DNA from 4 places in the Pseudomonas sp. DR48 genome. Region 4 is predicted to be linked to each of the others. Evidence: predicted binding sites of a transcription regulator. Region 4 holds the regulator's gene; each other region holds the start of a gene.
The links. The regulator FliA, encoded in region 4, starts transcription of late flagellar genes. The targets are predictions, from matches to a motif close to CTAAAGTTTNNNNNNNNNNNGCCGNTAA.

Region 1 (7,606 bases), 3.5 Mb from region 4:
GCCACCACTTCGACGCCGACCGTTTGCAGGCAGCGCGTCACTTGCTTGCGCGCCACCGATGAGTCATCGACCGTCAAGACCCGCAGCGACAATGCTTTGTGCTGGGTTTCGACATCCACCACGCCGACCGAAATCGCTTCCGGTGTCGGCGCCACTTCCGCCAGCACTTTCTCGACGTCGATGATTTCGACTAGCTGATTGTCGACCCGAGTCACAGCGGTCAGGTAATGATCGCGCCCGGTGCCCTTGGGAGGCGGATGAATTTCCTCCCAGTTCATGTTGACGATGCGCTCCACCGAGCGCACCAGGAAACCCTGGGTCTTGGTGTTGTACTCCGTAATGATCACAAACGGATTGCTCTGATCCTTAAGCGCGCCGGAGCCGGTTGCCATTGCCAGATCAAGAATCGGAATGGTCGCCCCTCGGATATTTGCTACACCGCACACGACAGGACTGGACTTGGGCATCAGGGTCAGCTTGGGGCATTGCAGCACCTCACGAACCTTGAACACGTTGATCCCATACAGCTGCTGGCCGTCAAGACGGAACAACAACAGCTCAAGGCGATTCTGCCCCACCAGTTGCGTGCGCTGGTTTACCGCATCCATTACACCAGCCATGCACAGACTCCTACACCAACGCTAAGTGTGTTGCGACGCCCATTCATTGCTAAACGGCACGGCGCTTGCTTTTTAACTCTTATGAACACAGAACCGACATTTTTCCGACGCCTGACATCAACTTCCCGCAAATTGCTTTGTGCGATATCGGCCGTTTGCCTGTTCAACGCTGGCAGCCCTGCCCTTGCTGACGCGGTTACCTTGCCTGACATGCTTATCGGCGTCACTCAGGGCTTTCTTGAGTTCACCGTAGAAGACTATTTGGCTACCAGTCAAACCGAAGGCCGCTACGAAATCGAAGTCAACCGACTCGATCCACGTATGCATATGCCCATGTGCGACAAGGAATTGACAGCCACTCTGGAGAGCCCGGCGACTCCGATCGGACGGGTCACGGTCAAGGTTCGCTGTGATAGCTCATCGCCTTGGACCGTGTTCGTACCCGCTCAAGTCCGCCTGTTTCGGGACGTTGTCACGACCACTCGGCCGCTCAAGCGCGCCGGTATCATCGAGCCCAGCGACGTGATGCTGCGCGAACGCGACATCAGTCTGATCAACCAGGGTTATTTCACCGCGCTGGATCAAGCCATTGGACAAAAACTTACCCGACCAACGGTCGCCGATCAGGTCCTGACGCTGGTCCATCTGGAACAGGCGGAAGTCATCAGCAAGGGCGACCAAGTGGTGATTACCGCGCGCAGTGGTACGCTCAGTGTGCGCATGCCCGGCGAAGCGCTGTCCAACGGCGGCTTGCGTGAACAGATTCGAGTGAAAAACCTTAATTCCAACCGGGTCATCAAGGCGCAGGTGATCGCGCCAGGCCAAGTGGAAGTGGCTATGTAGATATCTCTGGCTCTATGGGTGAAGAGATGGCGCGTTGCCCGGCGGTTCCCTAAACTGTGCACCAGGCAGGACAAGCACTGGCACTTGCACGCTCATTGATAAATGGGCCTAAAGTTTTTGCAGGGAGAGCCGAAAACATGGCAAGCGTCCAAATACCCAGAGGTTTTTTATCATGGTCATCGATTTCAGCCGTTTAAACAGCTCCTCGCCACTTACCGGCAGTACGCGTACCAGCGCCGCGAAGGAAACAGCCGAAGCCGGCAAATCCGCGCCGCTGAATACCCCGGCCGAACAGGCCAGTACCGTCACAAGCGGGGAATCGGTACACCTCAGTAATGAGGCTCAACAGTTGCAGAAGGTCACTGACAAGCTGCGCGATCAGCCTGCCGTCGACAACGCCCGCGTGGCAGAGTTGAAAGCAGCAATCGCCGATGGCAGCTATAAAGTCGACAGCAACCGTGTAGCCAGCAAACTGCTCAACTTCGAAGCCCAGCGCTAGGCCATTGCCTGCGCCAGGCTTTTGGACGCTTAAACCCCAAGGCCAGCCATGCACGATACTAATTTACTGCAACTGATCATCGACGACTTTGCCCCGGCGCAACACTTGCTGGAGTTACTGCAAACCGAGTCCCTCGCCTTGCATGGTCGTGACATGCAACTGCTCGAGGAGATTCTCGCGCAGAAACAGGCACTGATCGTTTTGCTTGACCAGCATGGCCGCAAGCGCAGTGAAATCCTCGCCAGCCTCAACCTGCCGCTCGATCGCACAGGCCTCGAGCAACTTGCCAGCCATTCCAGCATTGGCGAACAGTTGCTGGCACAGAGCGATGTACTGACTGACCTCCTGGCTCAGTGCCAGGCTGCGAACGCCAGTAACGGCCAGTCCATTCTGGTTCAGCAAGCCGCTACGGCCAATCAGCTGAAAATCCTCACCGGCGGCGAACCACCCGCACTTTATGATGCTCGCGGATCCACCGCCAAGCTTGCGAAGCCGCGCCCGCTCAGTCAGGCTTGAGCCTTTGCATCGACACGCCCTATCAAGACACGAAACATGCTGGCAAAATGCTGGCTCGCCGTAGTCATTTTTTGCCTGGAGATTGATTAACCGTGTTCAATACCCAAAGCGCGGAAGACGCCCCGCAGCCACCCAAGGTGCTTACCACACCTCTGGAAATCTCCAGCAACCTGCGCCAGCTTCAGGACAGCCATGACCCACTGATCATCACGTTCCATGAGCGCACCCAGCGCTTTCAGAGCTATCTGGTGGACGTTGATCGCGACCGCAACATGATCGCCCTGGATGAAATGATCCCGCGTGACGGAGAACGGTTTCTGCTGGCCGGAGAACCGTACAAAGTTGAAGGCTTCCACGACGGTGTGCGCATCGCCTGGGAAAGCAATGGCGCGCTGACCATCGATGAGTCCGGCGATACTCGCTGCTATCGTGGCCCCCTGCCCGCTGAAGTGGTTTATCACCAGCGCCGCAATGCGTTCCGTGCAGCGTTGAAACTGGCGCAACTGGTCAGCGTCGAACTGGGTGGCGACAAACTCAAGTCGAGCCTGGGCGGCAAGCTGCTGGACATCTCGGCCACCGGCTGCAAGCTGCGTTTTGAAGGCGACATCACCAGCAGCCTGCAACTGGGCCAGGTCTATGACCGCTTCGTCGCCGCCCTGCCCTTCGGCAACATGACCGCGCCGGTCGAGCTGCGTTACCTGCACTTCGAAGAGAAGATCTCCACTACCTTTGCCGGTGTTCGCTTCCATAACATGAGCGGACTGGTGCAGCGGCAAGTCGAGCGCTTCGTCTATCAGTTGCAACGCGAAGCACGACGTTTCGACAAAGACGACATGTAATACGACGCGTCAACAAAAAAACGGGCAGTCCCTTGCGGTGACTGCCCGTTTTTTTTATGCCTTGGCCTATGGCCGGGCCTCGGTAAAACTCTGCTCGCGGCCCGCGTCCGGATCTTCAGGTGGAGGATCCGCCTGCGGTTCCATTTCCGGTTCAGGCTCCGGTTCGGGGCTGATCGGGCTCTGCATCTGGTCTTGCACCACCTGCTCATCGACACGCGGATCGAGGCACGCCACCAGCGGCGAACTGGACATGCTGTCCGGCATGGCCACGTGATGCAGCGGCGCATCGTCGACCTGATGCAGGTTGGTGACGGCTTTGGGGCGGATGCGCCACACCAGCACCAGCGCAAAGAAACTGAAAAAGGCATAAAGCATGTGGCTGCCAAACAGCTTCATCAGTACACCGGCCACCAACGGCCCGATACTGGCGCCAACGCCGTAGGTCACCAGCAGCATGGCAGTCAGCGAGACACGACGATCCCCTTCGACATGGTCATTGGAGAATGCCACCGCCAGCGGATACAGGCAGAACATCACCAGCGAACAGAAGAACCCGGCGACAAACAAAATCTCCAGCGGCACCTGCTGCATGATGGCCAGCGGCAACGCAGTCAGGGCCAGCACCACCGCAAAACAGCGGATCAACAATGCCCGGTCATAACGGTCGGACAGCCAGCCCAACGGCCACTGCACCACCAGTCCGGCAAAAATACAGCTACCCATGAACAGACCAACCTGCTCGGTGGACAACCCTTGCTGCGAGGCATACAACGGCGCCAGACCGTAGAACGAGCCAATGATCAGCCCCGCCCCCAGCACCGTACTCAACGACTGCGGCACACGCTTGATGAAGAACCGCGGCTCCATTGGCGCCGGATGCAACGGTGCCGGGTGAATCCGGCGTGTCAGGGCCACCGGCACCAGGCACAGCGCGAAGCACAAGGCGACCAGCATCAGCAGCTCCAGGCCCAGCGCCGGGTGCATGACCAGAATCAGCTGACCCAGCACCAGCCCCAGGTAGGAGGCGATCATGTAGCCGCTGAACACCGTGCCACGCTGCGAAGCTTCGGCCTGCTCGTTGAGCCAGCTTTCAATGACCATGTACTGGCACATCATGCCCAGGCCGACGATGATCCGCAGGAATATCCAGGCTGGCAGCCAGTCGATCAGGCCGTGGCCGAGTACCGCCGCGCCAACGATACCGGCGCAGGCCGAATAGGCTCGAATGTGTCCGACCCGGGCAATCAGCCGGTGCCCGATCTTGCCGCCCAGCACCAGGCCAAAATAGTTGGCCGCCATCAACGCACCGACCCACAGGCTGTCGACGTGATCGGCCGCCAGGCGCAAGCCCAGGTACGTACTCAGCAAGCCAGAGCCGATCAACATCATCAGCGAGGCAAAATAAAGCGCTCGAAAAGGTTTCCAGATTTGGCGCATCGGCGTTCCGAGCGGCTCCTTGCAGTGAGAGTCGGGCTATCCGAAAAGATAGACCGTAGACGATGGATCGTCAGGCCTGAGCAGCCAGGACACGGCGCTCCCAGGGCGTAATTTCATCGAAGAAGCTGGTCAACTCCATGGTCTTCGAAGCGACGTAGCCTTCGATGAACTCATTGCCAAACAGTTCCTTCGCCAATTGGCTACGTTTCAGACGTTCAAGAGCGGCATGCAAGGTACACGGCAACGAAAGATTATCCGGCACCTGGAATTCACCCTGGATCGCCTCGCTCGGCTCCAGTTCGTTTTCAATACCGTGCAAACCGGCGGCAAGGCTGGCAGCGATCGCCAGGTACGGATTGGCATCGGCGCCCGGCAGACGGTTCTCGACCCGACGAGCGGCCGGCGAACTGGCGGGAATGCGCAACCCGGCGGCTCGGTTGTCGTGGGACCAGCAGGCATTATTCGGTGACGCGTAGGGATGGCACAAGCGCTGATAGGAGTTTACGTTCGGCGCAAACAGCGCGGTGAAATCCGCCATGCAGGCCTGCTGGCCGCCGATGAAATGACGGAAGGTGGCGGTCGGCTGCCCGGCCTCGTCGCTGAATACATTACGCCCGCTGCCGATCTCGACGATGCTCTGGTGAATGTGCATCGAACTGCCCGGCGTGTGAGCCAAGGGTTTGGCCATGCAGACCACGGTCAAGCCATGCTTGAGCGCGACTTCTTTGAGCAGATGCTTGAACAGTAGCGTCTGGTCGGCCAGCAGCAACGGATCGCCGTGCAGCAAATTGATCTCGAACTGGCTGACGCCCATCTCGTGCATAAAGGTGTCGCGCGGCAGGCCCAACGCCGCCATGCATTGATAGACGTCACTGAAGAATGGCCGCAAACCGTTATTGGAACTGACACTGAACGCCGAATGACCGTCTTCGCGTCGACCGTCCAGGCCCAGCGGCGGCTGGAACGGCTGGGTCGGATCGGGATTGGGGGCGAACACGAAGAATTCCACCTCGGTCGCCACCACTGGCGCCAGGCCCAGGGCCGCGTAACGCGCGATGACCGCCTTGAGCTGGCCACGGGTCGACAGGTTCGAGTGTTCGCCGGTCAGTTCGTCGGCGTCACAAATGGCCAACGCCCGCGGTGGATTGCTCCAGGGCAGGCGATGGATCTGCGCCGGATCAGGCACCAGCGCCAGGTCGCCGTCGTCACTGCCGTAAAACCGTGCCGGCGGGTAGCCGCCCATGATGCATTGCAGCAGCACACCCCGCGCCATCTGCAAACGTCGCCCTTCAAGGAATCCTTCGGCGGTCATTACTTTGCCGCGCGGCACGCCGTTCAAGTCCGGCGTGACACATTCAATCTCGTCAATGCCGGTCAATCGCTGCGCGAGTGAACGCTGGCCATCGGTTGTCATGACGCAATCCTTTGTAGTGGTGCAAGCCGCGAACGGCGACCCGTACAAAATAGGCTCCGCCTGTTCGGAATATCAAGCAGCACACACAAAAAGAAACGTCAGGGCAGATAGAGGCTGAACACGCCGCCACCCAACGGGCCGCCGTTGCTGATCCGGGTGCGCCCTTCCACGCCATTGCGCTGATGCAAGGCGGCGATCCGGCCGGCGAAATACAAGCCCAGGCCTGTGCTGCCGCTGCTGTGATTGATGCCCTGCACATAGTCGGCCTGACGCTCGATCATCTCGACGGGATAGCCGTCGCCATCGTCATTGATGGTCAGCATCAACTGACCGGCCTCGTCGCTGACACTGATCAGCAGCGACTGGCGGGCGTAACGAATGGCGTTGTTGATGGTGTTGGCCAGCACCGAGGCAACCAGCTCCCGGTCGAAGAACCCCAAGGGACACAGGGGGTCGACTTCATAGGTCGCGATAATGCCGCGACTGGCGAACACTTCTTGATGAGCGGCCAATTGCGCTTCGATGAAATCATCCAGCTCATGGTAGGCCGGCTGCAACGGCATCTGATTGACGCCCAGCTTGTACAGCCCCAGCAACTGCACCAGCATGCCGTTGAGGTGAGCGAACTCGAACTCGATGACGCCCTGCTCCGGACTCTGCCGCTCAGAGTTGGGCAAGCGCCCCATCCATTGGCTGTGAGCCTGCATCAGCATAGCCAGCGAGTTCTTCATGTCGTGCACGGTGGAGGCAATCACCGTGGAGAAATCCAGTGCAGGGTACTCTTGGCTCATCCGCTGAACGCCTTGATTTTCAGTTTCTGGTAGCGCGGATAACGCGCGTCGGTGTCGGGCATCATGCCGACCTGTTTCAGGCAGGCGCGACATTCTTCAAGCTCGGGCGAAGGCACGCTGGTGTCCGTGCCGTGCAACAACGACTGCGCCATATTGAGCGCGATACTGATGTTTTTCGGTTGCAGGGCCAGCGCTTTGCGAAACACCGCCCGGGCTTCGACCAGGTTGCCGGTCTTGTATATCTGCACGCCTTGGCGGTTGAGATCGGAGGCCACGTTGCCTGAATTCAGAATCGTCGGATCATCGGTCAATTTGGCGATCCCTTGCATCACCACAGGGTCGTCACCGTAAATTTCCGCGCAGTTCTTCAACATCGACGCACCGGCACTGGCCTGCCCGAGCATTTGCAGCTGCTTGGCCACCAGCAGCGCCGCTTCGGCGCTCATGAACTGCTCCATGCCGTCCAGGCGCATCATTGCTTGCTCGGTGAGTTTTTCCGCGGTTTCCGCGTCGTTGAGCAACAGGCTGGTGGCCTTCATCAGCCGCGCACGGATTTGCAGGCCCGGGTCAGACGGGTTCTCCTTGGCGACCTGGCTGAGTGTCGTGTTGATCTCCAGCCGGGTGCGGGTATCCAGGCCTTTCTCGCT
Region 2 (7,606 bases), 1.7 Mb from region 4:
GAATATTGGACAATGGGCGAAAGCCTGATCCAGCCATGCCGCGTGTGTGAAGAAGGTCTTCGGATTGTAAAGCACTTTAAGTTGGGAGGAAGGGCAGTTACCTAATACGTATCTGTTTTGACGTTACCGACAGAATAAGCACCGGCTAACTCTGTGCCAGCAGCCGCGGTAATACAGAGGGTGCAAGCGTTAATCGGAATTACTGGGCGTAAAGCGCGCGTAGGTGGTTTGTTAAGTTGGATGTGAAATCCCCGGGCTCAACCTGGGAACTGCATTCAAAACTGACAAGCTAGAGTATGGTAGAGGGTGGTGGAATTTCCTGTGTAGCGGTGAAATGCGTAGATATAGGAAGGAACACCAGTGGCGAAGGCGACCACCTGGACTGATACTGACACTGAGGTGCGAAAGCGTGGGGAGCAAACAGGATTAGATACCCTGGTAGTCCACGCCGTAAACGATGTCAACTAGCCGTTGGGAGCCTTGAGCTCTTAGTGGCGCAGCTAACGCATTAAGTTGACCGCCTGGGGAGTACGGCCGCAAGGTTAAAACTCAAATGAATTGACGGGGCCCGCACAAGCGGTGGAGCATGTGGTTTAATTCGAAGCAACGCGAAGAACCTTACCAGGCCTTGACATCCAATGAACTTTCCAGAGATGGATGGGTGCCTTCGGGAACATTGAGACAGGTGCTGCATGGCTGTCGTCAGCTCGTGTCGTGAGATGTTGGGTTAAGTCCCGTAACGAGCGCAACCCTTGTCCTTAGTTACCAGCACGTTATGGTGGGCACTCTAAGGAGACTGCCGGTGACAAACCGGAGGAAGGTGGGGATGACGTCAAGTCATCATGGCCCTTACGGCCTGGGCTACACACGTGCTACAATGGTCGGTACAGAGGGTTGCCAAGCCGCGAGGTGGAGCTAATCCCAGAAAACCGATCGTAGTCCGGATCGCAGTCTGCAACTCGACTGCGTGAAGTCGGAATCGCTAGTAATCGCGAATCAGAATGTCGCGGTGAATACGTTCCCGGGCCTTGTACACACCGCCGTCACACCATGGGAGTGGGTTGCACCAGAAGTAGCTAGTCTAACCTTCGGGAGGACGGTTACCACGGTGTGATTCATGACTGGGGTGAAGTCGTAACAAGGTAGCCGTAGGGGAACCTGCGGCTGGATCACCTCCTTAATCGACGACATCAGCTGCTCCATAAGTTCCCACACGAATTGCTTGATTCATTGAAGAAGACGATAAGAAGCAGCCCGAAATTGGGTCTGTAGCTCAGTTGGTTAGAGCGCACCCCTGATAAGGGTGAGGTCGGCAGTTCGAATCTGCCCAGACCCACCAATTTTTGTGTGGGAACCTGTAGCAATACGGGGCCATAGCTCAGCTGGGAGAGCGCCTGCCTTGCACGCAGGAGGTCAACGGTTCGATCCCGTTTGGCTCCACCACTCACTGCTTCTGTTTGTTGAAAGCTTAGAAATGAGCATTCCATCGTGATGATGGTGAATGTTGATTTCTAGTCTTTGGCTAGATCGTTCTTTAAAAATTTGGGTATGTGATAGAAAGATAGACTGGACGTTACTTTCACTGGTAACGGATCAGGCTAAGGTAAAATTTGTGAGTTGCTCTTAATTGAGTATTATCGAATTTTCGGCGAATGTCGTCTTCACAGTATAACCAGATTGCTTGGGGTTATATGGTCAAGTGAAGAAGCGCATACGGTGGATGCCTTGGCAGTCAGAGGCGATGAAAGACGTGGTAGCCTGCGAAAAGCTTCGGGGAGTCGGCAAACAGACTTTGATCCGGAGATGTCTGAATGGGGGAACCCACCTAACATAAGTTAGGTATCTTAAGCTGAATACATAGGCTTAAGAAGCGAACCAGGGGAACTGAAACATCTAAGTACCCTGAGGAAAAGAAATCAACCGAGATTCCCTTAGTAGTGGCGAGCGAACGGGGACTAGCCCTTAAGTGGCTTTGAGATTAGCGGAACGTTCTGGAAAGTACGGCCATAGTGGGTGATAGCCCTGTACGCGAAAATCTCTTAGTCATGAAATCGAGTAGGACGGAGCACGAGAAACTTTGTCTGAATATGGGGGACCATCCTCCAAGGCTAAATACTACTGACTGACCGATAGTGAACTAGTACCGTGAGGGAAAGGCGAAAAGAACCCCGGAGAGGGGAGTGAAATAGATCCTGAAACCGTATGCGTACAAGCAGTGGGAGCCCACTTTGTTGGGTGACTGCGTACCTTTTGTATAATGGGTCAGCGACTTATTTTCAGTGGCGAGCTTAACCGAATAGGGGAGGCGTAGCGAAAGCGAGTCTTAATAGGGCGTCTAGTCGCTGGGAATAGACCCGAAACCGGGCGATCTATCCATGGGCAGGTTGAAGGTTGGGTAACACTAACTGGAGGACCGAACCGACTACCGTTGAAAAGTTAGCGGATGACCTGTGGATCGGAGTGAAAGGCTAATCAAGCTCGGAGATAGCTGGTTCTCCTCGAAAGCTATTTAGGTAGCGCCTCATGTATCACTGTAGGGGGTAGAGCACTGTTTCGGCTAGGGGGTCATCCCGACTTACCAAACCGATGCAAACTCCGAATACCTACAAGTGCCGAGCATGGGAGACACACGGCGGGTGCTAACGTCCGTCGTGAAAAGGGAAACAACCCAGACCGTCAGCTAAGGTCCCAAAGTTATGGTTAAGTGGGAAACGATGTGGGAAGGCTTAGACAGCTAGGAGGTTGGCTTAGAAGCAGCCACCCTTTAAAGAAAGCGTAATAGCTCACTAGTCGAGTCGGCCTGCGCGGAAGATGTAACGGGGCTCAAACCATACACCGAAGCTACGGGTATCACTTAGGTGATGCGGTAGAGGAGCGTTCTGTAAGCCTGTGAAGGTGAGTTGAGAAGCTTGCTGGAGGTATCAGAAGTGCGAATGCTGACATGAGTAACGACAATGGGTGTGAAAAACACCCACGCCGAAAGACCAAGGTTTCCTGCGCAACGTTAATCGACGCAGGGTTAGTCGGTCCCTAAGGCGAGGCTGAAAAGCGTAGTCGATGGAAAACAGGTTAATATTCCTGTACTTCTGGTTATTGCGATGGAGGGACGGAGAAGGCTAGGCCAGCTTGGCGTTGGTTGTCCAAGTTTAAGGTGGTAGGCTGGAATCTTAGGTAAATCCGGGATTCTAAGGCCGAGAGCTGATGACGAGTGTACTTTTAGTACACGAAGTGGTTGATGCCATGCTTCCAAGAAAAGCTTCTAAGCTTCAGGTAACCAGGAACCGTACCCCAAACCGACACAGGTGGTTGGGTAGAGAATACCAAGGCGCTTGAGAGAACTCGGGTGAAGGAACTAGGCAAAATGGCACCGTAACTTCGGGAGAAGGTGCGCCGGTGAGGGTGAAGCATTTACTGCGTAAGCCCATGCCGGTCGAAGATACCAGGCCGCTGCGACTGTTTATTAAAAACACAGCACTCTGCAAACACGAAAGTGGACGTATAGGGTGTGACGCCTGCCCGGTGCCGGAAGGTTAATTGATGGGGTTAGCTAACGCGAAGCTCTTGATCGAAGCCCCGGTAAACGGCGGCCGTAACTATAACGGTCCTAAGGTAGCGAAATTCCTTGTCGGGTAAGTTCCGACCTGCACGAATGGCGTAACGATGGCGGCGCTGTCTCCACCCGAGACTCAGTGAAATTGAAATCGCTGTGAAGATGCAGTGTATCCGCGGCTAGACGGAAAGACCCCGTGAACCTTTACTATAGCTTTGCACTGGACTTTGAATTTGCTTGTGTAGGATAGGTGGGAGGCTTTGAAGCGTGGACGCCAGTTCGCGTGGAGCCAACCTTGAAATACCACCCTGGCAACTTTGAGGTTCTAACTCAGGTCCGTTATCCGGATCGAGGACAGTGTATGGTGGGTAGTTTGACTGGGGCGGTCTCCTCCTAAAGAGTAACGGAGGAGTACGAAGGTGCGCTCAGACCGGTCGGAAATCGGTCGTAGAGTATAAAGGCAAAAGCGCGCTTGACTGCGAGACAGACACGTCGAGCAGGTACGAAAGTAGGTCTTAGTGATCCGGTGGTTCTGTATGGAAGGGCCATCGCTCAACGGATAAAAGGTACTCCGGGGATAACAGGCTGATACCGCCCAAGAGTTCATATCGACGGCGGTGTTTGGCACCTCGATGTCGGCTCATCACATCCTGGGGCTGAAGCCGGTCCCAAGGGTATGGCTGTTCGCCATTTAAAGTGGTACGCGAGCTGGGTTTAGAACGTCGTGAGACAGTTCGGTCCCTATCTGCCGTGGACGTTTGAGATTTGAGAGGGGCTGCTCCTAGTACGAGAGGACCGGAGTGGACGAACCTCTGGTGTTCCGGTTGTCACGCCAGTGGCATTGCCGGGTAGCTATGTTCGGAATAGATAACCGCTGAAAGCATCTAAGCGGGAAACTAGCCTCAAGATGAGATCTCACTGGGACCTTGAGTCCCCTGAAGGGCCGTCGAAGACTACGACGTTGATAGGTTGGGTGTGTAAGCGCTGTGAGGCGTTGAGCTAACCAATACTAATTGCCCGTGAGGCTTGACCATATAACACCCAAGCAATTTGACTACTCGAAAGAGCATCAGATTGCGGTGTGTGAAGACGAAACGAACCGAAAGTTCGAGAAGGCTCGCAAAACACCGAAGCTATCACATACCCATTCGCTGGAGCGTGGTCTCGCAAGAGAGCACGACCTGGCTACCGAATTTCTTGACGACCATAGAGCATTGGAACCACCTGATCCCATCCCGAACTCAGCAGTGAAACGATGCATCGCCGATGGTAGTGTGGGGTTTCCCCATGTGAGAGTAGGTCATCGTCAAGATTAAATTCCGAAACCCCTATCTGCGTATGCAGGTAGGGGTTTTGTTTTAGTATAAGTCACTGATTTTGCCGGCACGTTACGACTGTAACGGGCTAGCCACCGAATTTCTTGACGACCATAGAGCATTGGAACCACCTGATCCCATCCCGAACTCAGCAGTGAAACGATGCATCGCCGATGGTAGTGTGGGGTTTCCCCATGTGAGAGTAGGTCATCGTCAAGATCAATTCCAAAACCCCTGTTTGCTAACGCAGACAGGGGTTTTGTCTTTCTGACGTCCGTAAAAACGCCGACCCCGCCTACCCTCACCACACTCAGGAACTCTGCGAGCCGACACCTTTCGGCACCAGAACAGTCCTCGACCCTTTCAAGTGCCAGCGGTTACGCCTGCGCCGCTCTAGCACACCGTTCAGCGGGAATACCGGGCATTTCATTTAAACCGCTAAGTATTCCCGGGTTTGTGCCGAAAGACTGATGAGACATGCGTGCACCAAAGTAGAGCGGTCGAAGAGCGCCGTCTGCGCTGTTACATGGAATGTTGCACCTGGAACGCATCCCCACTTTTTGCATAGAAGTCCCATGAAATGAATCTCAAATTCAGCCATAAAATCCTTCTGGCCGCCTCTGGCGTCGTGGTGCTGGCGTTTGCGTTGTTCACTTTGTACAACGACTATCTGCAGCGAAACACGATCCGGCAGAACCTCGAATCGTCCGTCCAGCAAGCCGGCGACCTGACTGCCAGCAGCGTGCAGAACTGGATGAGTGGGCGTGTACTGGTCCTGGAAAACCTCGCGCAAAACGTCGCTCATCAAGGCGCCAATGCTGACCTTCCGGGTTTGGTCGATCAACCGGCTTTCACTTCCAACTTCCAATTCACCTATGTTGGCCAGGCCAATGGTGTATTCACTCAGCGTCCCGATGCGAAGATGCCGGACGGTTACGATCCGCGTCAGCGCCCCTGGTACAAACAAGCTGTAGCTGCCGACAAGACCATGCTGACTCCGCCCTATATGGCAGCTGTCGGTGGCCTGGTGGTCACCATCGCCATGCCGGTGAAGAAGAATGGAGAATTGCTCGGGGTGGTCGGTGGTGACCTAAGCCTGGAAACCCTGGTGAAGATCATCAATTCGGTAGACTTCGGTGGCATCGGCCATGCGTTCCTGGTCAGCGCCGACGGGCAAGTAATCGTCAGCCCGGACAAAGACCAAGTGATGAAAAACCTCAAGGACATCTATCCGAACGCCGGTGTGCGCATCGAGAAGGGCAATCAGGACGTCACCCTGAACAAGCAGGACCGCATCCTTTCGTTCACTCCGGTCAGCGGTTTGCCGAATGCCGAGTGGTACATTGGTCTGTCGATCGATAAGGACAAGGCCTACGCGCCGTTGAGTCAATTCCGCACCTCAGCGTTGATCGCGATGTTTATCGCCGTCAGCGTTATTGCAGTGCTCCTGAGCCTGCTGATCAATGTGTTGATGCGCCCACTGACTACCATGGGCCGTGCGATGCAGGACATCGCCCAGGGCGAGGGTGACTTGACCCGTCGTCTGTCCGTGGAAAGCAAAGACGAGTTTGGCGAGCTGGGCGGCTCTTTCAATCAGTTCGTAGAAAGGATTCACGCCTCGATTTCCGAAGTGTCCTCGGCGACCCGGCAGGTTCATGACCTGTCCCAGCGTGTAATGGCCTCGTCCAACGCCTCAATCGTCGGCTCCGACGAACAAAGCGCTCGCACCAACAGCGTGGCCGCCGCAATTAATCAGTTGGGCGCCGCTACTCAGGAAATCGCGCGTAACGCCGCGGACGCTTCCCAGCACGCCAGCGGCGCAAGCGAGCAGGCCGATGACGGTCGTCAGGTGGTGGAAAAAACCATTCTGGCCATGACCGAGCTGTCGCAAAAAATCAGCCTGTCCTGCACCCAGATCGAAACCCTGAATGCCAGCACCGATAACATCGGGCACATTCTGGATGTGATCAAAGGCATCTCCCAGCAGACCAATTTGCTGGCGCTCAACGCGGCCATCGAAGCGGCTCGAGCCGGTGAAGCCGGTCGCGGTTTTGCGGTGGTGGCGGACGAAGTGCGCAATCTGGCGCATCGCACGCAAGAGTCGGCGGAAGAGATCCACAAGATGATCACCTCGCTGCAGATCGGCTCCCGCGAAGCGGTGACGACCATGAATGCGAGCCAGGTCTCCAGTGAAGAGACTGTCGAAGTGGCGAATCAGGCCGGTCTGCGATTGGTGAGTGTTACCCAGCGCATTGGCGAAATCGACGGGATGAACCAGTCGGTGGCAGCCGCGACCGAAGAACAGACGGCAGTCGTGGAAACCCTCAACGTTGACGTCAATCAGATCAACCTGCTGAACCAGCAGAGCGTAGCGAACCTCAATGAAACATTGAAGGATTGCGATGCATTGTCGTTGCAGGCGAACCGGTTGAAGCAGCTGGTGGATAGCTTCAAGATCTGATTCAGGTCAGACCGCGTTATCGTTCATCGCGAGCAGGCTCGCTCCCACGCTTGACCGCACTCCTTCAGAAGGAACCCGGTTAACCTGTGGGAGCGGGCTTGCCCGCGATGGCGGTAGCTCAATCACCGCCAGACGAAAGCCCTACGCAAATAGCTTCAACACATTATTCATCGCATCATCGGCAAACCCCTGCACAAAATCCTTGAATCCCGGCAAGGCCTCGGCGCCGCCCTGCGCCGGCTCGGCAATGATGGTCCAGGTCGCCCGCGACTTGCCCGC
Region 3 (7,606 bases), 1.2 Mb from region 4:
CTTGGGATCGACAAAGCGCGCTCCGGGAATATGCCCTGCGGCATAGCGGGCGCTGCTGGTCAGGTCCACCAGAATCAGTTCGCGGGACTCAAGGCGAGGGAGCAAGTCGCTCGGCTCGATGACCAGCGCCAAGCCAGAGAAGTCAGACATGTGAGGTCTCCAGAGCACAAAGGGAGAGGATTGTAACGCAGCCTTATTGGCCGCGGTGGCTAAAGCTGTGCAGGGCCTTTTCGATGCACTGCGCGGTTTTGCCGAAGGCTTGCACGGTGATCTCCGAGAACGGCCCGCCGCCCTGATCGGCAACAACGACCATGATCACTCGACCGTTGTTGACCAGTGAGCGCAGCAGCAAGTGTTCACCGCGAAACTGCGCGCGCAAGCTGGCGGGTAATAAAGCTGAAAACTGCGCGTTGTTCGCCGGCACCAGGCGCACTTGGGCCTGTTGCGAGAGCAAGCGTTGCAGCACGGTGCTCTGGCTGACCACAAAGTTCAGACCTGCCGCTTCCTTCGTCAGTCCGGCCGTTTGATGCACGCGCAAATTGGCGTGGGTACGGTCAGCCATCAAAATCATCACCCGCCGCATGCCGCACGCGACCAGTGCGTCCCGGGCCGAGGTGGTCAAGTGCATGGCGTTGGTGAAACGGCTCGGCTCGACCAGCAGTTCGGCGCATTGCTTGCGCCAGTTCGCCAAGTCTTCGGCGGTGGGCGCCGGGGCCGGGAGCAAACCGGCGTGAATGCGGTTCATGCCCGTAGGCCAGATTAGCGAGACAGCCGGGTGCCAGAGGTCCGGCATGGCGTGCTGGTGCGCGCTGTTGACCGCCTGCTGGTGCAATTGCTGCTGCACCTCGCTCATCGGCATTTGCAGATAAAGGCTGGTCAGGTACTGCCAGCGCTCACAATGCGGGCTGTCCCAGGCATGTTGCGCCGACAGCGCCAGCCCATTGGCCAGCAACACAGTATTCGCGGGCTGATTGAGCCAGCGGCGCAGGGTCGGATCGTCATCGAGGCGGTTTTGCTGGCGCAGCGGATGGTCGACGTCGCGGGCGATGCGCAGCACTTTGACCAGTTCGCGCTGTTCGTTCAGCAGCAGTCGATAGCCTTGCTGGACCCAGATCGGCAGGCGCCAGATATCCACCAGTGCCAGGCAGATATCCAGCAGGCGCACGCCGAACAATTGCTTTTCGACGGTGCGTGCCGACTCGCCTTTATGAATGACCCGCAGTTCCCACTCTTCAAGCAGTTGTGGATGAGTCAGCGCCATCGGCCACAGCGGTGAAAGAAACAGCAGGCTGCCCCAATGAATGTCCTGCCACAAACGCGCCAGACGGCTGGCAAAAAAACCGTTGGCCTGTTGGGTTGCGTGCTGACTGATCAGTTGAAGCTGACGCAGCGCAACCGGTATCTGTGACAAAGGTTCGGCGGGAAGACGGGCGAGCAATTCTTCGGTGCGTTTCAAACCGAGGCGATTGAGGGCCACCTCAAGGTTTTCAGCCGGCTCGGCCATGCTGCCGTGGGTGTGGCGGTTGGCTTCGCGAATCACGCTCAAGGCCAGTGCCGGGCTGCCTTGCAACAGCTCGGCGATGTCGCGAAGTGAACTGCGGTTATCGGCAATGGCCTTGCAGACCCGGTCGTGACTGTCTTGCGGAACCGGCAGGCGCACGCCGTCAAGCAGTTTGACCCAGCCTTCAAGCGTGGTTGGTTTCGCGGTAGGGATGTTCGTTTCGTTAGCCATGGTTGGACGCGATCATCGTCTGCATTACCTATGCCTGGAGCGGGCCAAATTGGCTTTTCGCCTGAACTGGCTATAGTCTGGCGCAGTTTTGCCGATAAGTAGAAGAAGAGATTTTTTAACTTCCGAATATGACCTTGAACCCGACTCAGTAAGTGCTCTCCTACCTATGGCTAAAATTATCGGCATCATCGTCGTATTCGCGAGCGTGCTCGGCGGATACGTGCTTTCCCACGGCAAGATTGCCGCCCTTATTCAGCCTTTCGAGGTGATGATTATCGGTGGCGCGGCCCTTGGCGCATTCCTCCAGGCCAACCCTGGTTACATGACCATGCACGTGCTCAAGAAATCCTTGGGCATGTTCAGTTCGCGTTTTACCCACACGTTCTATCTGGAAGTGTTGGGGCTGATTTACGAAATCCTCAACAAGAGCCGTCGCGAAGGCATGATGGCGATTGAAGGCGACATCGAAGATGCCGCCGCGAGCCCGATCTTCGCCAAGTACCCTACGGTCCTCAAAGATGAGCGCATGACCGCGTACATCTGTGATTACCTGCGCATCATGTCCTCCGGCAACATGGCTCCCCATGAGCTTGAAGGCCTGTTCGACATGGAGCTTTACAGCCTCAAGGAAGACCTTGAGCATCCGTCCCACGCGGTGAACGGTATTGCCGACGCCATGCCTGGTTTCGGTATTGTCGCGGCGGTACTCGGTATCGTGGTGACCATGGCTTCCCTGGGTGAAGGCGATCAGAAATCCATCGGCCTGCACGTGGGTGCGGCCCTGGTCGGTACCTTCTTCGGTATTCTCGCGGCGTACGGTTTCTTCGGTCCGCTGGCCCATTCCCTGGCCCACGATGCCAAGGAAGAACTCAACGTCTACGAAGCCATCAAGGCTTCGCTGGTGGCTTCAGCGTCCGGCATGCCGCCATCGCTGGCGGTGGAATTCGGCCGCAAGGTTCTGTACCCGGCGCACCGTCCAAGCTTCGCTGAGCTGGAACAAGCGGTTCGCGGTCGATAGTGCTCTGTTTTGCAAATACGTTCCTTTTTTGGCGAGTGACTGTTGTTGCCAGACAAGGCGCCGCGACGAGTCATAGCTCGCTATGGCGAGGAGCGGCAACGCCGTATGGCGATAACAGGCACCGTCAAAAAGGAACAGTATTTGTGAGACAGAGCACTCTGTATGGAAAATAACCAGCCGATAATCATCAAGCGCGTCAAGCGCATCGCCGGCGGGCATCACGGGGGCGCCTGGAAAATTGCCTTCGCGGACTTCGCGACGGCGATGATGGCGTTCTTCCTGGTGCTGTGGCTGCTGTCCACCGCAACGCCGGAACAGAAGATCGCCATCGCCGGGTACTTCAAGGACCCGGTCGGCTTCAGCGAAAGCGGCACGCCATTCATCATCGATTTGGGCGGTTCCCCGACCCTGGCACCGGATAAAACCCTCAATCCCGAGGTGAAGTCCCAGCCGCAGCCGGACAAAGTCACCGTCGACACCGACCAGGTCGAAGGCATGGCCGAGCAGGTGGAGAAGGAGCGCCTTGAACTGTTGCTGCAAGAGTTGCAGAACAAGGTCGATGAAAATCCGCAGCTGCAAAAATTCAAGGACCAGATCCTGTTCGAAATCACGCCGAACGGCTTGCGCATCCAGATCATGGACGCCGAAAACCGTCCGATGTTTGACTCTGGTTCAGCTCGCCTGAAACCGTATTTCGAAGACATCCTGCTGGCCATGGCCGACACGATTAAAGCGGTGCCGAACAAGATCAGCATCAGCGGCCACACCGATGCCAAGCCTTACACCGGCACGGGCGACTTCGGTAACTGGGAGCTGTCGGCCAACCGAGCCAACGCCGCTCGCCGTGCGCTGGTCGCCGGGAGCTATCCGGATTCGCAGGTTGCCCGTGTCGTGGGTTATGCGTCGTCGGCCTTGTTCGATCGCAAGAATCCGTTCAACCCGGTCAACCGTCGTATCGACATCGTCGTGCTGACGAAGAAGGCCCAGGAGGCCATCGAAGGTTCGCAAGGCGCAGAGCCTGCCCCGGCGACCGCGCCGGGTGATGCCCCTGCCACACCGGTTGATCCAAATGCGTTGCCACCGGACCAGCAACCGGTGCCGGCCCACGAACTGCGCGAACGCTTGAACCTGTTCGAGGATGCGGCGCCGAAACCGGGTGCACCGGCCAAACCGGCTGATTCACCAAAGCAGTGATCGACAACAATCAAGCCGACAGAGATGTCGGCTTTTTTGTGCACTTCCGATCTTGGGGTTTGGGGGTGGGGTTGGGGTTGGGGTGGGGTTGGGGGCATATCCGTTTTTGCGGTAACGGCGGCTTAGGGTTCCGCCCTGACGGCGGGTCACTTGGAAGAGCGCCAAGTAACCAAGCGCTTTTGCCCCTGACGTTCGGTGCCTCGCCTAGGCTCGGCATGCCCTCGCTTCGGTCCTGCTCCGTGGGCCCGCCGCCATCGGCCATCCATGGCCGGGGGCGGCTAACCCGGCATCCATGCCGGGTTGCCCACTGCGCAGAACCTGCGCTCGGCCTCTCGAGGGGGCGAGCACCGCAAAAGCAAAGCGAGGCGGCCTACGGGCCGACCTGGTTCTTCAACGCTTGCGCGTCCTGATCCTGACCCTGATCGTTCCCACGCTCCGCGTGGGAATGCATCCCGTGACGCTCCGCGTCACCCTTGCGCAAGACTCAAGCCTGGTGTCGGCAGTGGAACGCAGAGCGTCCCCGGCGGCATTCCCACGCGGAGCATGGGAACGATCAACAACCGGCTGATTCTCCAAAGCGGTGATCCACAACAATCAAGCCGACAGAAATGTCGGCTTTTTTGTGCCTGTTGTTTCGTCCTGAATTGGGTTCACTCCTATTTCAGAACCAGGCACTCAGAAACCGCGCTTGATGCGGTTCTTGAGGTGGTCGTGGAACAGGTCGGCATTGCGTCTGTAGGTCCCGTATAGGGATTCGCTGATCGAATCCAGCGCCATTGAGCGCTTGGTCGCCACTTCTTCTCGATAGGCATCGATGAAAAACTCCAGATCCCTGTCGGTGCTGAGCTTTGGCCATTTATCGAGGTACAGCGGCAGTGTCGTCGGCTCTGTCTTGAATGAGCAGATCCGTCGGTTACTGATCGTCGCTTCGCCGATTTCAAAGGGCACCCACCATGACAATGCGGTCTGGTCCGAGACCACTGCTATCAGATGCGTGCACGCTGTGATGTTGCGGGTGATGACTCCGGTGATGTCGTCAGTGGTCTGTGATTCCGGATCCAGCACGTCAAAGTAGGTCTTGATGTTGGCCTGAATCAGGCGGGAGCTGATGGCGATAGCGTGTGGCCGGTCGGTATGGCGATAGCTGATAAATACTGGCATCAGAAGTGTCCCTTGATTGCGAGTTCGCGGTAATAGGCGCCGAGGGCGGTGAGGCGGCAGCCTGTGGAGTTGAGGGCGGCGTAGTACATGTGCTCGGCGTCTACCGGTTCGACTAGGCTATGGCGATTGCACTTTTGCAGTTGGGCGAACACGTCGCCGTGCTCCGGGTCATACGAGGCTTCTGTGGGTTCGTAGCTTGGGTCCAGCGCAAAGACATGACTTGGTTCCGGGAACCAGTCCTTGAGCTTGCGCAGGGTTTCTTCGGCAATCAGTGGCGTGACTTCGCGCAATGGAACGAATTGCGAGACGTTGGTTTTGAACACGGGCCGTTGTTCCCACGCCCCCAGCGCGTTATCGACGAACGAATACACACTGCCGGGCGTCACCTTGCCCAGTACATTGGCGGCTCCGCCATGCAGTGCCTGGAGCAGCAGCCCGGTGAAGACGCCGTGGCCGCCACCTTCCAGAGCCACCTGTTCTTTCTTGCAGGCAGTGAGGATCGTCATGCCTTCGCCGATCACGCTGCTACCGCCTCGCAACCCGCGCATGGCGGCTGCCGCACCGGCCTGACAGCAATCAAGGATGATGATTTTGTTCTTGATATGGGTGGCATTGTCCGCCCAGTTCAGGATGTCACTGATGCGAATGCCTTCGACGCCCTGACCGAAGTCCTGCGGAATCAGCAGGCCCTCGTCGATGCTGGTATCGAACTGGCCGTGGCCGGCGAAGTACAGCAGCGCGACATCACAATCACCGGAAAACAGGCTCTGGATATGCTGCTTCAAAGTGGCGTGAGTCAGGTTTTCCTCGGATGAGGTCAGCACCTTGCTGCTGAAATTGGGCCGCCCGTTGGCGTGGCGTTCCAGCACCGAGGCCATGGCCATCGCGTCGTTGTTGCAGCCACTGAGTTGTGAAACGTGGCGGTAGTGATTGATTCCAATGAACAGTCCCTTGCGCATGGTTCAACCCGCCGCGTGAGTGCGAATGGCGCTGATGATGCTGTTGGTGTTCCAGGCGCATTCGGCATGTGCCGCCCGGCGTACCACGGTGGAGATCCGCTCGGCACCAAACGGTTTGACCGCAATGATCACCTTGCCCATGCGTCGGGCGATCTCGATTTCCTTGTTGATCCACTTGCTGTAGGTCGAATACATCCCCGCCATGATCAGCACTGCCGAGCACGCTCGTATCTTGTTTTCGATGGCTTCTTCCAGCTCTTCATCGGTTTTTGCGCCAACGATGGGGTTGTCCGGCGGCACTGAAAAGTTCTTGAACGCGAAGTCGGGTTTCGCGTTCAGCAAGCGCACGAGATTGTCGTGGGCGTGCGGGTAATTCCATGAATGACTGATGAACAGATGGTAGGTTTGCATGGCTATCCCTCGGTATCGCCAAAGTGCGAAGAGGGCATGAATGTATGCACTTGAGTGGCAGCAACAAGGCCTGCGCGGTTAAAGAGAAGTGTCCTTCATGCGGGCGCGAAGAAGCCTTACGGAAAGGTCTGACGTTTAATTTGCGAGGATTTTTTGTAGGACGGACGAGCCACCCACCGCCCCGAAAGGCTCGGGGTGGTGGGCGTGTCTGTTTAGTAGCTGGTTTCGGGCAGGCTGGCGATGATCGAGCGGTAGCTGTTCATCCGTTGCTGCTGCACGCGACCTTCTTCGAGGGCCTTGAGCAGGGCGCAACCCGGTTCGCGATCGTGCTTGCAGTCGCGGAAGCGGCAGGTGCCGATCAGGTCGTTGAACTCGATGAAGCCGGCTTCGACATCGGCACGGCTGACGTGGCCCAGGCCGAATTCACGGATGCCCGGGGAGTCGATCAACTCACCGCCGCCGGGGAAGTGGAACAACCGCGCGGTGGTGGTGGTGTGGGTGCCTTGGCCGGACAGCTCGGACAGCGGGCCGACACGGGCTTCGACTTCCGGCAACAGGCTGTTGACCAGCGAGGACTTGCCGACGCCGGACTGGCCGACGAAGACGCTGATGCGTCCGTCCAGTTGCTTCTGCAGTTGCTCCATGCCATTGCCGTGGTGCGCCGACACTTCCAGCACCGGGTAACCGAGTGTGCGGTAAACCGCCAGCAAGGCATTCAGCGCCGGGGCGTTCTGCTCGTCGATCAGGTCGAACTTGTTAAGCAGCAACAGCGGACGAATCCCGGCGTGCTCGGCAGCGACCAGGTAACGGTCGATCAGGTTCGCATGAGGCTCGGGCAGCGGGGCGAAGACAATGACGATCATGTCGACGTTGGCCGCTACCGGCTTGAGCTGGCCACGGCTGTCCGGGCGGCAGAGTTCGGTTTTACGTGGCAATTGCGCCACGATCACCCCGATGCCCTGGTTGCCGGCACGCCAGACCACCTGATCACCGGTCACCAGTGCTGGCAGGTTGGCACGCAAGTGGCAGCGGAACACTTCGCCGGCCAAATCGCCTTCGAGGGCTTCGACTTCGACCTGCACACCGAAGTGCGCGATCACCAGGCCGGTCTGTTCCGGGCCCAGGTCGCCA
Region 4 (7,606 bases):
GCGTCGCGACTCCTGAAAATTCGCTGGCAGTGCCGGCCCCATCGCGGGCAAGCCCGCTCCCACATTTGATCGCATTTCCTCAGGAAGAACTCGGTTACCTGTGGGAGCGGGCTTGCCCGCGATGAGGTCAGTCCAGTCACCGCAACTCCCCTTGGTAATCCCTCTATTTCAAGTACCTGCAAAAGTTGGAAGGCTTCTTGCAATAGCCGCCCTGCGCCTGCTTTGGGCGTCAAAAGTTTGCTTTAAAGGAACGGGGAAAACCGGTGGATCGCTCTCAGTTATTCAACACAGCCCGCACAAGCGTTGCCGATTTAAGTCGGGGCAACCTGGGTGTGCCGTTGTTGCTGCTGGTCATGCTGGCGATGATGATGTTGCCAGTGCCGCCGTTCCTGCTGGACGTGTTCTTCACGTTCAACATTGCGCTGTCGATCGTGGTGCTGCTGGTCTGCGTGTACGCCTTGCGGCCGCTGGATTTCGCCGTTTTCCCGACCATCTTGCTGGTGGCGACACTGATGCGCCTGGCGCTGAACGTGGCCTCCACGCGGGTGGTGATGCTCCACGGTCAGGAAGGGCATGCCGCCGCGGGTAAGGTGATTCAGGCCTTCGGTGAGGTGGTGATCGGCGGTAACTACGTGGTCGGTATTGTGGTCTTCGCGATCTTGATGATCATCAACTTCGTCGTGGTAACCAAGGGCGCCGGGCGTATTTCCGAGGTGAGCGCACGTTTCACCCTCGATGCGATGCCCGGTAAACAGATGGCCATCGACGCCGACCTCAACGCCGGCCTGATCGATCAGAACCAGGCCAAGCTGCGCCGCATGGAAGTTGCCCAGGAAGCCGAGTTCTACGGTTCCATGGACGGTGCCAGCAAATTTGTACGCGGTGACGCCATCGCCGGCCTGCTGATTCTGTTCATCAACCTGATCGGCGGCATGGCGGTCGGGATCTTCCAGCACGGCATGAGCTTCGGCGACGCCGGCAAGGTTTACGCGCTGTTGACCATTGGTGACGGTTTGGTGGCGCAATTGCCATCACTGTTGTTATCCACAGCGGCTGCGATCATGGTGACCCGTGCTTCCGGTTCGGAAGACATGGGCAAGCAGATCGGTCGCCAGATGTTCGCCTCGCCAAAAGCGTTGGCCGTCGCGGCGGGTTTGATGGCGGTGATGGGGCTGGTGCCCGGCATGCCGCACTTCTCCTTTCTCAGCATGGCGGCCCTGGCGGCCGGCGGTGCGTACCTGTTCTGGAAGAAACAGAACGTGGTCAAGGTTCAGGCCTTGCAAGAGGTCAAGCGCCAGCAGGAACTGCTGCCATCGCCTGCCCGCGCCATGGAAACCAAGGAACTTGGCTGGGATGACGTAACGCCGATCGACATGATCGGGCTGGAAGTCGGCTATCGCCTGATCCCTCTGGTGGATCGCAATCAGGGTGGTCAGTTGCTGGCGCGGATCAAGGGCGTGCGCAAGAAGCTCTCCCAGGACCTGGGCTTCCTGATGCCGACTGTGCACATCCGTGACAACCTCGACCTCGCGCCGAGTGCCTATCGCCTCACGTTGATGGGGGTGATCCTGGCGGAAGCGGAGATTTACCCGGATCGCGAACTGGCAATCAACCCGGGGCAGGTCTATGGCTCGCTCAATGGCATAACCGCCAAAGATCCGGCTTTTGGTCTGGAAGCGGTCTGGATCGAAATCAGCCAGCGAGCCCAGGCTCAATCGCTCGGTTACACCGTGGTCGATGCCAGCACGGTCGTGGCGACCCACTTGAACCAGATTCTGTACAAGCACTCCAGCGAACTGATCGGTCACGAAGAAGTCCAGCAACTCATGCAATTGCTGGCCAAAAGCTCGCCCAAGCTGGCCGAAGAGCTGGTGCCGGGTGTGGTCTCGCTGTCGCAACTGCTCAAGGTGTTGCAGGCGTTGTTGGCTGAACAGGTGCCGGTGCGCGACATTCGCAGCATCGCCGAGGCCATCGCCAACAATGCCGCCAAGAGTCAAGATACCGCCGCGCTGGTCGCCGCGGTGCGCGTCGGCGTATCCCGTGCAATCGTCCAAAGCATTGTGGGGACTGACTCCGAGCTGCCAGTTATCACTCTGGAGCCAAGGTTGGAACAGATATTGCTCAATAGTCTTCAGAAGGCAGGACAAGGCTCGGAAGAGGGCGTTCTGTTGGAGCCAAGCATGGCTGAGAAGCTGCAACGCTCGTTGATCGAAGCGGCGCAGCGTCAAGAAATGCAAGGTCAGCCGGTGATTCTGCTGGTGGCCGGTCCGGTTCGCGCGATGCTCTCGCGATTCGGCCGACTGGCAGTCCCGGGTTTGCATGTGTTGGCTTACCAGGAAATTCCTGACAACAAGCAAGTGACCATCGTTGCGACAGTAGGGCCCAACGGCTGAGGTAGTGGTTTATGCAAGTTAAGCGTTTTTTCGCCGCCGATATGCGTCAGGCCATGAAACTGGTTCGTGATGAGCTGGGCGCTGATGCCGCGATTATCGGCAATCGCCGGATCGCTGGCGGTGTCGAACTGACGGCTGCCCTCGATTACAAATTGTCGGCGCTGGCCCCGCGCGTTCCGAACATGGAACTCGAGGATGAGCTGCGCAAGACCCAGTCGCGGATCGTTACCGCCCAGGCTGAATTGAGCCTGCGTGGCGAAGGCGAGACCGACGGCGACAAAACCACCAATCGGCAGTTGTTCGCCGGCCTGCCATTGACCGCCGCCGAACCGCTGATAGAGCCAACTTACACCCAGCCCCGTCGTGCTGCACCGGCCCCGGCGCCAGCGGCAGGCGGCGTCGATCCACGGGCGTTCGACTCGATGCGTTTCGAGCTCAACAGCCTGCGCGAACTGATGGAAGTACAACTTGGTTCCCTGGCCTGGAATCAGCTGCAAGGCAGCCGTCCGGCCCAGGCCAACCTCTGGCGTCGCCTGCAACGCATCGGTTTGTCCGGCCCGTTGTCGCGCGATCTGCTGGCGATGATTACCGATATTGAAGAGCCTCGTCAGGCCTGGCGCATGCTGCTGGCGCACCTGGCGCGGATGATCGCCACACCGGAAGTCGAGCCACTGGAAGAGGGCGGCGTGATTGCCATGGTCGGCCCTGCCGGCATGGGCAAGACCACCACCCTGGCCAAGCTCGCGGCGCGTTACGTGCTCAAGTACGGCGCGCAAAACATCGCGCTGGTGAGCATGGACAGCTACCGTATCGGTGCTCAGGAACAACTCAAGACGCTGGGCCGGATCCTCAATGTGTCGGTGACTCACATTGATCCGGGCCAGTCGCTGGTCCAGGCACTGGAACCATTGCTGCGCAAACGCGTGGTGCTGATCGATACCGCGGGCCTGCAGGCCAGCGATCCGGCACTGCGCATGCAGCTCGAAAGCCTGGCCGGCCGTGGCATCAAATCAAAAAATTACCTGGTGCTGGCAACCACCAGCCAGAAACAGGTTCTAACGGCCGCTTATCACAGTTACAAACGCTGCGGGCTCGCTGGCTGCATCCTGACTAAACTGGATGAAACGGCAAGTCTGGGAGAGGTGTTAAGCCTGGCAATCAGTCATGAATTGCCGGTGGCCTACCTGACGGATGGCCCGCGGATTCCGGATGATTTGCATCTGCCGCGTCGTCATCAGTTGGTCAGTCGCGCCGTTAGCGTGCAAATGCAGGAAGAACCCAGCGAAGAAGCCATGGCTGACATGTTCGCTGATATTTACCACAGTCCGACCAAGCAGGTTGGCTGAGGTAGTAATGAACAGTTTTCGTACCTACATCGATGGTCTGCCATGCATTGTTCCGTTTGTGAACGCGCAGCCAGTAATGTGGCCTCCGTCTATGCAAGACAAGGTAAAGAAATAACATGGGCAGCATGCATCCCGTACAGGTGATCGCGGTGACCGGCGGCAAGGGTGGCGTCGGCAAGACTAACGTGTCAGTGAATTTGTCACTGGCCCTGGCTGAGCTCGGCCGTCGCGTCATGCTGTTGGACGCCGACCTGGGGTTGGCGAACGTCGACGTCCTGCTGGGACTGACACCCAAACGTACCCTGGCCGACGTGATCGAAGGCCGCTGTGAGCTGCGCGACGTTCTGTTGCAGGGCCCCGGCGGCATCCGCATCGTCCCGGCCGCGTCCGGCACCCAGAGCATGGTTCATTTGAGCCCGGCTCAACACGCCGGCCTGATCCAGGCCTTCAGCGACATCGGCGACAACCTCGATGTCCTGGTGATCGATACAGCTGCAGGTATTGGTGACTCGGTAGTCAGTTTTGTTCGCGCCGCGCAAGAAGTCTTGCTGGTGGTGTGCGACGAGCCGACTTCGATCACAGACGCCTACGCACTGATCAAATTACTGAACCGCGATTACGGCATGAACCGCTTCCGCGTGCTGGCCAACATGGCGCAGAGCCCGCAGGAAGGTCGCAACCTGTTTGCCAAGTTGACCAAGGTCACGGATCGCTTCCTTGACGTCGCCCTACAATACGTCGGCGCCGTGCCTTACGACGAAAGCGTACGCAAGGCTGTGCAGAAGCAGCGCGCCGTCTACGAAGCCTTCCCGCGCTCCAAGTGCGCCCTGGCGTTCAAGGCGATTGCGCAGAAGGTCGATACCTGGCCGTTGCCTGCCAACCCGCGTGGGCACCTGGAGTTTTTCGTTGAGCGTCTCGTGCAACAGACCGCAGGACCCGTCCTATGACAGCCAGTGGCTACAACCTCTACAAGAAGTCGGCACGTGACGCGCAGTACGAGCTGATCGAGCGTTACGCGCCACTGGTCAAACGCATTGCTTACCACCTGCTGGCACGTCTGCCAGCCAGTGTTCAGGTTGAAGATCTGATCCAGGCCGGCATGATCGGCCTGCTTGAAGTGTCGACCAAATATGACGCCAGCAAGGGCGCGAGTTTCGAGACGTACGCGGGCATTCGAATCCGCGGCGCGATGCTCGATGAAGTTCGCAAGGGGGACTGGGCACCACGTTCGGTCCACCGCAATACCCGCATGGTCAGCGACGCAATTCGCTCGATTGAAGCTAAAACCGGTCGTGACGCTAAAGATCACGAAGTTGCGGCCGAACTCCAATTGAGTCTCGACGATTATTACGGGATTTTGAACGACACCCTGGGCAGCCGGTTATTCAGTTTCGACGATCTGTTGCAGGACGGCGAACACGAAGGGCTGCACGAGGATGGCGCGAGTGCACATCTGGAACCGTCACGCGATCTGGAAGATGAACGCTTCCAGGCGGCGCTGGCGGACGCGATTGCCAATTTGCCGGAGCGTGAGCGACTGGTGTTGGCGCTGTACTACGACGAAGAGCTGAACCTCAAGGAAATCGGTGAGGTCCTTGGGGTCAGCGAATCCCGGGTCAGCCAGTTACACAGCCAGTGCGCGGCCCGCTTGCGGGGGCGTTTGGGGGAGTGGCGAGCGCGCTGAAGGCAGTGTGGGGACACTGCGAGCGGGACCGGTGCGGGATTAGCTGCACCGGTCGCGATTTGTTGTGCTCCAGACAGTCATCGAGTGCATTGCCGGATTGATTGAAATGGCGTGTCCAGGTGCTGGGCGCGTTTAAGACTGCTTGGAGGTCGAATTGGACAAGAACATGAAAATCCTCATCGTTGATGACTTCTCAACGATGCGGCGGATCATAAAAAACCTGTTGCGTGATCTTGGGTTCACCAACACGGTCGAGGCTGACGATGGCACTACTGCCATTCCGGTTCTCAACAGCGGCAGCATCGACTTTCTGGTAACGGACTGGAACATGCCTGGCATGACCGGCATCGATCTGCTGCGCCACGTGCGCGCCGATGAAAAGCTCAAGCACCTGCCAGTGCTGATGGTCACCGCTGAAGCCAAGCGCGAGCAGATCATCGAAGCGGCCCAGGCCGGTGTTAACGGCTATGTGGTCAAACCCTTCACGGCCCAGGCGTTGAAAGAAAAAATCGAAAAGATTTTCGAACGCATCGGTTGAGACACTGCGTCACCGGGGGAGCTATGGACACTAACGAATCTTCACAGGGCGATTTTGAATCGACCCTGAAAAAACACGCGGTCGAATTGGTCAACAGCCTTGAAAAGGGCAAGTTCGGCGACGCTGTGCAACTGATCCATGAGCTCAATCAGACCCGTGACCGCGGCCTGTATCAGGAGGTGGGCAAGCTCACTCGCGAGCTGCATAGCGCGATCGTCAATTTCCAGATTGACCCGAACATGCCGCAAGCCGAGGAAGTTTCCCAGATCACCGATGCCACCGAGCGTCTGGGGTACGTGGTCAAACTGACCGAGGCCGCCGCCAACCGCACCATGGATCTGGTGGAGAACGCCACACCGCTGGTCAACGGCCTGAGCCAGGAAGCCCAGGCATTGAGCACGGATTGGGGGCGGTTCATGCGCCGCGAAGTCGGGGCTGAAGAGTTCCGTGAACTGGCGCGCCGGGTCGACGGTTTCCTGACACGCAGCAGCGAAGACAATCGCACGGTGTCGAGCAACCTCAACGACATCCTGCTGGCTCAGGATTACCAGGACCTCACCGGTCAGGTGATCAAGCGCGTGACCCAATTGGTCACCGAAGTTGAAAGCAATCTGCTCAAGCTCGTGCTCATGGCCAGCCAGGTAGACCGTTTTGCGGGTATCGAACATGACCGTGAAGCGATGCTGGCTGAAAAAGATCCACAAAAACATCTCTCTCAGGGTGAAGGTCCGCAGATTCATGCCGATAAAAGAGAAGACGTTGTGTCCGGTCAGGACGATGTGGACGATTTGTTATCCAGCCTAGGATTTTAGAGTTTCAACATTCTAGGTTTTTTAGGTTTTTAGACCTTTAGGAGCACCCCCCTTAATGAGCTTCGGCGCCGATGAAGAGATCCTTCAGGATTTCCTGGTTGAGGCCGGCGAGATTCTAGAGCAACTGTCCGAACAGCTGGTCGAGCTTGAAAGCCGACCTGATGATGCGGACCTGCTCAATGCAATTTTTCGCGGTTTTCACACTGTAAAAGGGGGCGCCGGCTTCCTCCAGCTCAACGAGCTGGTGGAGTGCTGTCACATCGCCGAGAACGTGTTCGACATCCTGCGCAAGGGTGAGCGTCGCGTCGACTCTGAACTCATGGACGTTGTTCTCGAAGCGCTGGATGCAGTGAACAGCATGTTCACCGAAGTCCGCGAACGCAGCCCGATCACGGCTGCGACGCCGCAATTGCTTGCGGCACTGGCCCGTCTGGCCGAGCCGCAGATGGCCGACGAAGCTGCTCCGGTGGCCGAAGTGTTCCAGGCGCCGGTCGCTGAAGAGTCGGGAGACATCACCGATAACGAATTCGAACTACTGCTGGACTCGCTGAACGCCGTCAAGGCTCAGGCTGAGGCACCGGCGGCTGCGCCCGTGCAATCGGCACAAGCGGCGGCCAGCGACGAAATCACCGACGCCGAGTTCGAGTCGTTGCTCGATCAACTGCACGGCAAAGGCCAGTTCGCCGTCGATGCGGTGGCAGCGCCTGCACCTGCGGCACCGGCTGCCCCGAAAGCGGCAGGCGACAGCTCCGACATCACCGACGACGAATTCGAGGCATTGCTCGATCAGTTGCACGGCAAGGGCAACTTCGCCGTTGACGCGCTGGAATCGG

Region 1: the regulator FliA is predicted to act here: its motif matches at 1,572-1,599, upstream of flgM (flagellar biosynthesis anti-sigma factor FlgM).
Region 2: the regulator FliA is predicted to act here: its motif matches at 5,305-5,332, upstream of K5K95_RS09555 (methyl-accepting chemotaxis protein).
Region 3: the regulator FliA is predicted to act here: its motif matches at 1,803-1,830, upstream of motA (flagellar motor stator protein MotA).

The regions. Positions count from the first base shown of each region.
Region 1 is NZ_CP081946.1:258,919-266,524, forward strand. Features, by position in the region: gene K5K95_RS01185 (chemotaxis protein CheV) at 1-620, opposite strand, end outside; gene flgA (flagellar basal body P-ring formation chaperone FlgA) at 702-1,463, shown strand; gene flgM (flagellar biosynthesis anti-sigma factor FlgM) at 1,636-1,962, shown strand; gene K5K95_RS01200 (flagella synthesis protein FlgN) at 2,011-2,478, shown strand; gene K5K95_RS01205 (flagellar brake protein) at 2,571-3,317, shown strand; gene K5K95_RS01210 (MFS transporter) at 3,384-4,754, opposite strand; gene K5K95_RS01215 (glutamine synthetase family protein) at 4,825-6,066, opposite strand; gene K5K95_RS01220 (sensor histidine kinase) at 6,267-6,959, opposite strand; gene K5K95_RS01225 (tetratricopeptide repeat-containing response regulator) at 6,956-7,606, opposite strand, start outside.
Region 2 is NZ_CP081946.1:2,064,228-2,071,833, forward strand. Features, by position in the region: rRNA gene K5K95_RS09525 (16S ribosomal RNA) at 1-1,180, shown strand, start outside; tRNA gene K5K95_RS09530 (tRNA-Ile) at 1,263-1,339, shown strand; tRNA gene K5K95_RS09535 (tRNA-Ala) at 1,368-1,443, shown strand; rRNA gene K5K95_RS09540 (23S ribosomal RNA) at 1,694-4,584, shown strand; rRNA gene rrf (5S ribosomal RNA) at 4,747-4,862, shown strand; rRNA gene rrf (5S ribosomal RNA) at 4,970-5,085, shown strand; gene K5K95_RS09555 (methyl-accepting chemotaxis protein) at 5,447-7,327, shown strand; gene K5K95_RS09560 (SRPBCC family protein) at 7,469-7,606, opposite strand, start outside.
Region 3 is NZ_CP081946.1:2,511,976-2,519,581, forward strand. Features, by position in the region: gene K5K95_RS11400 (rhodanese-like domain-containing protein) at 1-150, opposite strand, end outside; gene K5K95_RS11405 (HDOD domain-containing protein) at 194-1,732, opposite strand; gene motA (flagellar motor stator protein MotA) at 1,899-2,750, shown strand; gene motB (flagellar motor protein MotB) at 2,913-3,944, shown strand; gene K5K95_RS11420 (toll/interleukin-1 receptor domain-containing protein) at 4,620-5,105, opposite strand; gene K5K95_RS11425 (caspase domain-containing protein) at 5,105-6,064, opposite strand; gene K5K95_RS11430 (TIR domain-containing protein) at 6,068-6,475, opposite strand; gene rsgA (small ribosomal subunit biogenesis GTPase RsgA) at 6,688-7,606, opposite strand, start outside.
Region 4 is NZ_CP081946.1:3,732,623-3,740,228, forward strand. Features, by position in the region: gene flhB (flagellar biosynthesis protein FlhB) at 1-16, shown strand, start outside; gene flhA (flagellar biosynthesis protein FlhA) at 264-2,393, shown strand; gene flhF (flagellar biosynthesis protein FlhF) at 2,405-3,739, shown strand; gene fleN (flagellar synthesis regulator FleN) at 3,856-4,686, shown strand; gene fliA (RNA polymerase sigma factor FliA) at 4,683-5,423, shown strand; gene K5K95_RS16865 (chemotaxis response regulator CheY) at 5,590-5,961, shown strand; gene K5K95_RS16870 (protein phosphatase CheZ) at 5,985-6,773, shown strand; gene K5K95_RS16875 (chemotaxis protein CheA) at 6,829-7,606, shown strand, end outside.